Regions from separate parts of the Ruminococcus sp. HUN007 genome, predicted to be linked through region 1. Evidence: a T-box and tRNA genes for the amino acid it is inferred to sense, from the RefSeq annotation. Region 1 holds a T-box; the other holds one or more tRNA genes.
The links. A T-box is a leader RNA that pairs with one kind of tRNA and senses whether it is charged. The one in region 1 lies ahead of asnS (asparagine--tRNA ligase), so its partner is inferred to be a tRNA-Asn.

Region 1 (4,432 bases):
TCATCCCATACAAGAATGTCACCGTTGAGTGACCAGTCATCGTAGTCAGGTGCACGTCCGTCGTGCTTTTCACCGCTTGCGAGCTTGCCGCCGATCTGCATGATGAAAACCGTTCCGTGTTCTTTAGTGATAAGACGTTCACGTTCCTTTGCTGTCTTGTCAGGATACATGTTTTCGAGTTCCTGTGTTGTTATGAAGAAAGGAGTGTCGTTTATCTGGCTTTTGAGCTGAGGATATCTGAGACTTACTTTCCTTTTGGTGTAAGCTACAGCCTTTACGATAGCCTTTACAGTTTCCTTAAGGTATTCGACTGTTCTTTCTTCTTTTGTGATGACCTTTTCCCAGTCCCACTGGTCAACGAAGATAGAATGTGTGTTGTCAGTGTCATCGTCACGTCTGATGGCATTCATGTCTGTGTAAATGCCTTCGCCCGGTCTGTATCCGTAACGGTAAAGGGCCATTCTCTTCCACTTTGCAAGAGACTGTACAACTTCTGCGTCCTTTCCGCCGATCTCCTTAATGTCAAATCCGACTTTTCTTTCCACACCATTAAGGTCGTCATTGATACCGCTTTCGGTTGTAACTATAAGAGGAGCTGAAACGCGGTCAAGTGTAACTGCGAAGGAAAGAGCCTGCTGGAAAACATCCTTGATGTACTTTATAGCATGCTGAGTTTCTCTGAGGGACAGGGAAGCCTTGTATCCTTCCGGTAAGTAGAGAGATTTTGACATATAAAACATTCCTTTCTAACAAAAAAAGACGCAGACCGCACGTATCATGCAGCCTGAACGTCTTTGTTCAACATTTATTTACGTGTATATTATATCACTGTAATATTTTGATGTCAAGATAAAGATTTTTTATCTGATGCTGCCTACAGTTCTTGGGTAGAGTGTTACGTCACGGATGTTTGCGATACCTGTTACGTACATGATAAGACGTTCAAATCCGAGACCGAAACCGCCGTGAGGAACTGAACCGAACTTTCTGAGGTCGAGGTAGTCGCTGTAGAGGTCGAGGTTCATGTTTCTTTCGTTCATTGCAGCAACGAGCTTTTCGTAGTCAGCTTCTCTTTCGCTTCCGCCGATGATCTCGCCTACGCCCGGAACGAGAAGGTCAACTGCAGCAACTGTCTTTCCGTCCGGATTCTGCTTCATGTAGAATGACTTGATCTCCTTCGGATAGTCAGTTACGAATACAGCCTTTTTGAATACCTTTTCAGCTATGTATCTTTCGTGTTCTGTCTGGAGATCGCAGCCCCATGATACAGGATAAACGAAGTTTTCGCCTGATTCTTCGAGGAGCTTTATAGCTTCTGTGTATGAAACAACGCCGAAGTCGTGTGAGATGAGTTCCTCGAGTCTTGCGATGATGCCCTTTTCGAAGTGATCATCGAAGAACTGCATTTCATCAGGGCATGTGTCGAGAAGATTTCTTATTACATGCTTGAGCATGTCTTCTGCCATTGCAATTACATCAGGAAGTTCAGCAAATGCAACTTCCGGCTCAACGTGCCAGAATTCAGCGAGGTGCTTCGGTGTGTTTGAATTTTCAGCACGGAAGCTTGGTCCGAATGTATAGATCTTTCCGAGAGCCATTGCAGCCATTTCGCCTTCGAGCTGACCGGAAACGCTGAGTCCGGCACGCTTGCCAAAGAAGTCGTCTGCATAGTATTCGTCGCTGTTTTTGTATTTGTCTGAGTAACCGATAGTAGTTACCTGGAACATTTCACCGGCACCTTCGCAGTCGCTGCCTGTGATGAGCGGTGTGTTTACGTAAACATAGTTTCTTTCCTGGAAATATCTGTGGATAGATTCAGCAAGTACTGAACGTACTCTTAAAACTGCATTGAATGTATTTGTACGGCCTCTGAGATGCGGCATTGTACGAAGGAATTCAAGTGTGTGTCTCTTCTTCTGAAGAGGATATTCAAGAGGACATTCACCGAGAATCTCGATTGATTCCGCATTGATCTCAGCTGCAGCCTGACGTGCTTCAACAGCAGTACCTGTTACCTTCAGTGAAGTACCGAGTCTGAGTGCATTCGGGTCATATTCCATGCCTGAAGCCTTGTCGATAACGATCTGGAGATGCTTGAGTGATGTACCGTCATTGAGTTCGATAAATGCTACGTTCTTTGAATCTCTTGCAGTACGTACCCATCCGCATACAGTTACTTTTTTGCCGATGTATTCGCCGTTGTTAAGGATTTCTTTGATGTCGGTGTGTTTCATAAAAAATTTTCCTTTCAAAAAAAATAACTCCCGTCCTGAAAAAACAGGACGGGAGAATAGTTTCCGTGGTACCACCTGAATTACCGTAAAAGAAATACGGTCACTCTGTCTGCGTAACGTGCAGATCGCGTCGCCCCTAATGATCCGTCATCCGGACTTTCAGTTTGCTGCTCCCGGGTGTTATTCACACGAACTCTGGTGTACGGTTTCCACTGTCCCGTGCTCACTGTGACTGAGCTTTCGAGTTACTTCTCCCGATCAAGGCATTTAAAAGTATTTAAATCAACATAGCATTATTATAGCATTACAGAAACAGTCTGTCAAGAAATACAAAAAAGTTTTTTTATTTTCTCTGACACTTTTTCGCTCTCTTGTTTTCGTACATTTTCGCATCGGCTTTCTGTATGAGCTCGAAAAGCTGATCCCTGCGCTGAGGTATTTCGGTGATGTATCCGATACTTGCGGCTATAGGATACGGTTTTCCGGACTGTTCGTTGATCTCTTTAAGTTTTTTTACAACATCGCGCCTGAATGTTTCAATGAAATCATCACCGCGTCCGAGCACTACGAATTCATCGCCGCCGAATCTTCCGCATACATCCATGGAATCACATGAACTGCTTATGGCATCAGCTATGCTTCTTATGGCGAAGTCGCCTTCCTTATGGCCGTACAGGTCGTTTATCGTTTTGAGACCGTCCATGTCAATAAAGCAGATTGAGATAGGACTGTGGTTCTGCAGGCATTCGTTGAAGACAAATCCCGCGTTTCTTACAAATCCGCTTCTGTTGTAGATCTTGCAGAGAGGATCAAGAACATTCAGCTTTGAAATATTGCTGATAGCGTTTCCGATACACATTGTCATCGTATGACAGAGCAGACTCGTGATAGGGTAGTCATTGTTGGTGATTATATAGTAACCGAGATATCTTTCCTTGTAGTGCAGCGGTATGAAATAGCTTATATTGCCACCCGTCGTGAGCGGGATCGGATGAAGCTGCCGGCTCGGGAAACTTTCGACCGATGTTCTCTTACCGTCCTTCAGGATAAACGGAGCTGTCATCTCAGGAGGATATTCACTTTCACCGTCTTCCACCGGAGCCGTGTTATATGTGTTGTCCCAGTTCTTTATGAGACAGAGACTGAAATTATCACAGTTTATGAGCCCGAGCATTTTTTCGATGCAGTTTATGCATTCTTCAAGCGTTTCGGCACCGGCAAGTCCTGCGATAAGGCGGTTGAGCATGTGGATGTTGGTGTACAGACCTTCGATACGCTTGTAGGTGTTCTTCTTGAAATCACGTATGTCGTAGGTCTCCTTTTCAACACAGCCGCAGCTTTCTGTGAAAATAGGGTCTGCCTCGAGCGGAACGCTTTTCGGTTCAGCTCTCTTGTCTATAAGATTGAGCAGGAGATTGCATGCTCTTTTTCCTGAATAGTAGAGCGGCCTTTTGACTGTTGTGAGTTTAGGAAATGAATTCTGTGCGTTGAAAGTATGATCAAATCCTGTTATTATAACATCGTCCGGGATCCTGTAACCGAGCTGCTGGAGTCTGTCCATTGCCGTAAGTGCCATGCTGTCGTTTGCACTCACGAAGGCATCCGGCAGAGTCATTCCGGACTCTGTAAATGCTTCGATAGCCTTTATGCCGTCATAGCTCCGGAAAAGGCCGGAATAGAAGCGGTTCTTTTCATCGAAGTCGATGTCATGTTCGGCGAGTGCGTCGCGGAAAGCTCTGTAGCGCTCGTTTGATTCAATATTCGTCGGCGGACCGGAAATGTAGTTGAATGTTCTGGCACCGTGTTCGGTGATCAGATGCTCGACGAGTTTTTTCATGACAGTGTAGTTGTTGATGCTTATGTCATTGAATTCCTTGTGATCCTGACACTCGAAAATAACTGCAGGAATAGCGGCACTTTTCACCTTGTTTATAATGCTCGTGCGTATATCCAGGTTTGAAAAAGTATTCGACAGAAGAATAGCACCGTCAAACTTTGAATAATCCGGAAGATTGTATATGCTGTATTCGCCGGTATCAAACTGCTTGCTGTCGATTATTCCGCCGAAAGCGGCGAAATAGGTGACATTTATGGAGTTCTGTTCGGCGAATTTATTTATTCCCTTGATTATCTGGTACGGATATTCCTCGTCCATACCTGATACGACTGAAATAATATTCCTTATTGTCATATGATCC
Region 2 (4,432 bases), 100 kb from region 1:
CCGTACACGCGAATTTCTCACCATCAAGAAAATGTTTATGGAAAACAATAAATAAAAAAAGTGAACGTCAGTCCGGCGTTCACTTTTTTTCATATTCTGTTCCGCATCAGTTCACGTATTTCTGAAGATGCTTTGTTATCTGTCCGCGGCGGCGTGAAAAGAATCTCTTTAACATTTCCATTGCCTCATCATAATTGGATCTGACATCTCCCGGGGATTGATTATCCGCAGCATAGTGGTAATATGGCAGCATGCCGGACTGACAGCCCCAGAACCTGTATATTGTATCTGCGGCAATATCACGGTATTCATTTTCATACTTTTCAACTGCAGCATTAACACGTTCATCGGAAAAATCATTTTCTGCAATATCCATGAAAGTCTTTTCAAATTCCTTTCTGAAGGTATCGTTTTTCAACGCCGAATCGAAAAGCCTTCCTATAAAGCCCTTACTCTCCAAAAGAGTTTTAAAGCTGTTTTTCGATGCATATGTCTGATCCGGATAAATAGATGTGCTGTACTCAGTATCAAACAGAATAAAACGCCATTTTCCGTCTGCGTAAGGATTGCTTTCATCAGTCTTTTCAGCCTTCCACAATGCCGAATTTGCACTGCCCCAGTCGGAATTGTCAATGTAGATCTCAGTACTTATATATTCCATATAACTCTTCATATCAACACGTCTGCAAAGTTCTTCGTATGCACTCTGATCAGAAAAATCTGTCTTCCCGACCCAGGCTTTAAGTTCTTCAAATTCTGCAAATGTTTCTTCCGAACCCTCTTCAAGCATGTCTTTTTTTATCATACACACTTCATTTTTCGGTACACCGTAATGAGTGCTTATATATGAATTATCCATCTTTTCAGTTATTTCATACTGTCCCCAGAACTCACCGTTTATATAAACAATGCAAGGCTCCATTCCCTGGGTAAGAAAATCACGGTGACTTACAAGTGACTGAATAAGACTGTCACGGAAACGTAGATATTCTGCATCATTTCCTCCGTTTCGAAGCATAAATGAATCAAACTTATTTACCGTTTCACCGCCGGACTTAGTCTTAACACTGCCTGAAAACAGATCATATTCCAGTTTTGAAGATCCGTAGTCCTTTCTGAAATAGACATTGAAGCTTTTCTGCGGATATGATCTGGAAGCACCTCCATGTATCCTTATCCCCGCATCTTCAGAACACACAAGCTTTCCGTCTTCAAAAAACTGTATGGAAACCGGACGTTCCCAGTCTCTGCCTTTTTGCCTGTAGTTAGCCGGAATGTCCCATTCAAATGTATCACGGTCATAATCAGAGCTCTTTTTCCAGTCGTCATAGGTCTTTCCCATAACATAGATACCCTTTTCATGATCAAAAAGATTACCTTCAGCAGTAACGAGTGAGATAATTTTAAGTCCCTTATACTTTTCAGCTCCGATCGCATTTCCGATAAAATATGTATTAGTAACTATCCCTGTCTGTATTCCGTTTTTATCTACTGCCATCGCTCTTAATACTGTAGCTTTTTCCTTCTGTACATCAGGTTCCGCGTAAAAATCCTTATCCATCGGCGGAACTATATCAGTGTGTCTGCTCATAACAGCAGGCTCATCTGATCTGTCAGTGATGAGAACAGGTTCAGTATACTTAATGCTTTCTGTATCCGGTTCACTTCCGTCAAGCGTGTAATATACAGTGATTCCTTCGGGAGCCGTAATTTCAAGATAAAACGGAGAATCATACGACCCGCTTTTTACCGAAAAATTCATTTCCTCCGCTTCAAACGGTTCTTTAATATCAGCAGTTTCGATCTGAAGCTTTTCTGTCTGTTCTTCAGCTTTCTCTGATCCCTGATTTGTTTCGGAAACAGCGCTGTTTTCCACAGTCTGTCCTGCACATGAGGAAAACATAATAGCTGTACCAGCCAGCAACACAGCAAGGCCGGTTATGACCGCAGTTTGTCTGTTATAATTTTTCATATTCCTTTTTCCTTTGTCAAAACTATCTGTACAACGGATTATTGTTTGATTATATCATTTTACGACGTGATACTGTTTAATTCCGCACTGTCTATCTCACTGCCTGTATCCCAGCCGAGCCTGTATGCCTCAGTATCAGGAACACGAACCTTTGAGATTTTTCCGTTTTCATCTTTCAGAGTAAGAGTCACCATAGGTTCCTCACCCGGCATAAAACCTTCACAGCCATTATCAGGTTCTTCAAGATCCGTTACGATATATTTCATTTTTCACTCTCCTGTCTGCATTATTTTTTATAACAAAAAATCCGTACACCAAACGATGTACGGATCATTTCTGGCTCCCCCGACTGGACTTGAACCAGTGACACCCTGATTAACAGTCAGGTGCTACTACCGACTGAGCTACGGAGGAATATTTGTGCCGGCGTCTATCTATCTTCCCGGGTCGTCGCCAACCGAGTATTTTCGACGTAAAAGAGCTTAACTTCTGTGTTCGGAATGGGAACAGGTGGGACCTCTTTGCCATTAACACCGACTATCTTTAAACTGAATATTCCGATTTCTTTCTACGATTTCTCTACAGACTTCCCTGATACTCTAGGAAAAGCCCTCGACCGATTAGTACTCACTCGCTTAACACCTCACGATGCTTACACGTTAAGCCTATCAACCTCTTAGTCTTTGAGGGGTCTTACTCTTTCGATGGGATATCTTATCTTAAGGCCGGCTTCACGCTTAGATGCCTTCAGCGTTTATCCGATCCGCACTTAGCTGCCCAGCTGTGCCACTGGCGTGACAACTGGTGCACCAGAGGTGCGTCCATCCCGGTCCTCTCGTACTAGGGACAGCTCCTTTCAAATATCCTTCGCCCACGACAGATAGGGACCGAACTGTCTCACGACGTTCTGAACCCAGCTCGCGTACCGCTTTAATTGGCGAACAGCCAAACCCTTGGGACCGAATTCAGCCCCAGGATGCGATGAGCCGACATCGAGGTGCCAAACCTCCCCGTCGATGTGGACTCTTGGGGGAGATCAGCCTGTTATCCCCAGGGTAGCTTTTATCCGTTGAGCGACGGCATTTCCACTCACATACCGCCGGATCACTAACTCCAACTTTCGTTCCTGCTCGACCCGTCAGTCTCGCAGTCAGGCTGGCTTTTGCGTTTACACTCTCTGGTATGGTTTCCATCCATACTGAGCCAACCTTTGAGCGCCTCCGTTACCTTTTAGGAGGCGACCGCCCCAGTCAAACTGCCCACCTAACATTGTCCCCTGACCAGATTCATGGTCACAGGTTAGAATTCCAGCACTTCAAGAGTGGTATCCCAACAGCGACTCCACACAAACTGACGTCCGTGTTTCCCAGTCTCCCACCTATCCTGTACATGAAATACCGAAATCCAATATTAAGCTACAGTGAAGCTCCATGGGGTCTTTCCGTCTAGTCGCAGGTAACCGGCATCTTCACCGGTACTACAATTTCGCCGGGTAGGTTGTTGAGACAGTGCCCAAATCGTTACACCATTCGTGCGGGTCAGAACTTACCTGACAAGGAATTTCGCTACCTTAGGACCGTTATAGTTACGGCCGCCGTTTACCGGGGCTTCAATTCAGAGCTCTCACTCCTCCTCTTAACCTTCCGGCACCGGGCAGGTGTCACCCCATATACGTCATCTTTCGATTTAGCATAGAGCTGTGTTTTTGCTAAACAGTCGCTTGGGCCTATTCTCTGCGACTCATTTCTGAGTACCCCTTCTCCCGAAGTTACGGGGTCAACTTGCCGAGTTCCTTAACAACCTTTCTCCCGTTGGCCTTAGAATTCTCTTCCTGTCTACCTGTGTCGGTTTGCGGTACGGGCTCCTTGTATATACACATGACTTTTCTCGCCTCTTTCCACTAATACTTCCCGCTATTGCAGTCCCTTACGACCGGGGCAACCAGCGCCCGGCTATTCGCTTCAAAAGTGTCCTCATGCTTAAATACTTCGGAGGCTACGGAATTTCCACCGTATGTGCATCGGCTACGCGTTTCCGCCTCACCTTAGCTCCCGGCTTACTAGGAGCGGACGAACCTTCCTCCTAAAACCTTAGACTTTCGGCCATTATGATTCTCACATAATTCTCGCTACTCATTCCGGCATTCTCACTCGTATCTCGTCCACCATCGCTTACGCTATGACTTCACCCTCGATACGACGCTCCTCTACCACTGATACTTGCGTACCAATCCCAAGCTTCGGTACAGATTTTAGCCCCGTTGAATTTTCGGCGCAGGGTCACTCGACCAGTGAGCTATTACGCACTCTTTTAATGAGTGGCTGCTTCTAAGCCAACATCCTGGTTGTCTGGGCAACCCCACATCCTTTTCCACTTAAACCTGTTTGGGGACCTTAGCTGTGGGTCTGGGCTCTTTCCCTTTTGACCGTGAGACTTATCTCTCACGGTCTGACTGCTGTG

Region 2: it has a tRNA-Asn gene. The T-box ahead of asnS (asparagine--tRNA ligase) is inferred to sense a tRNA for this amino acid. The anticodon was not compared.

Annotation. Positions count from the first base shown of each region.
Region 1 is NZ_JOOA01000002.1:3,043,832-3,048,263, forward strand. It holds gene asnA (aspartate--ammonia ligase) at 1-731, opposite strand, end outside; gene asnS (asparagine--tRNA ligase) at 861-2,234, opposite strand; T-box leader at 2,276-2,505, opposite strand; gene CC97_RS17290 (GGDEF domain-containing protein) at 2,578-4,425, opposite strand.
Region 2 is NZ_JOOA01000002.1:2,943,253-2,947,684, reverse strand. It holds gene CC97_RS16885 (aromatic acid exporter family protein) at 1-55, shown strand, start outside; gene CC97_RS16880 (CotH kinase family protein) at 107-1,972, opposite strand; gene CC97_RS16875 (hypothetical protein) at 2,032-2,238, opposite strand; tRNA gene CC97_RS16870 (tRNA-Asn) at 2,310-2,386, opposite strand; rRNA gene rrf (5S ribosomal RNA) at 2,394-2,510, opposite strand; rRNA gene CC97_RS16860 (23S ribosomal RNA) at 2,573-4,432, opposite strand, start outside.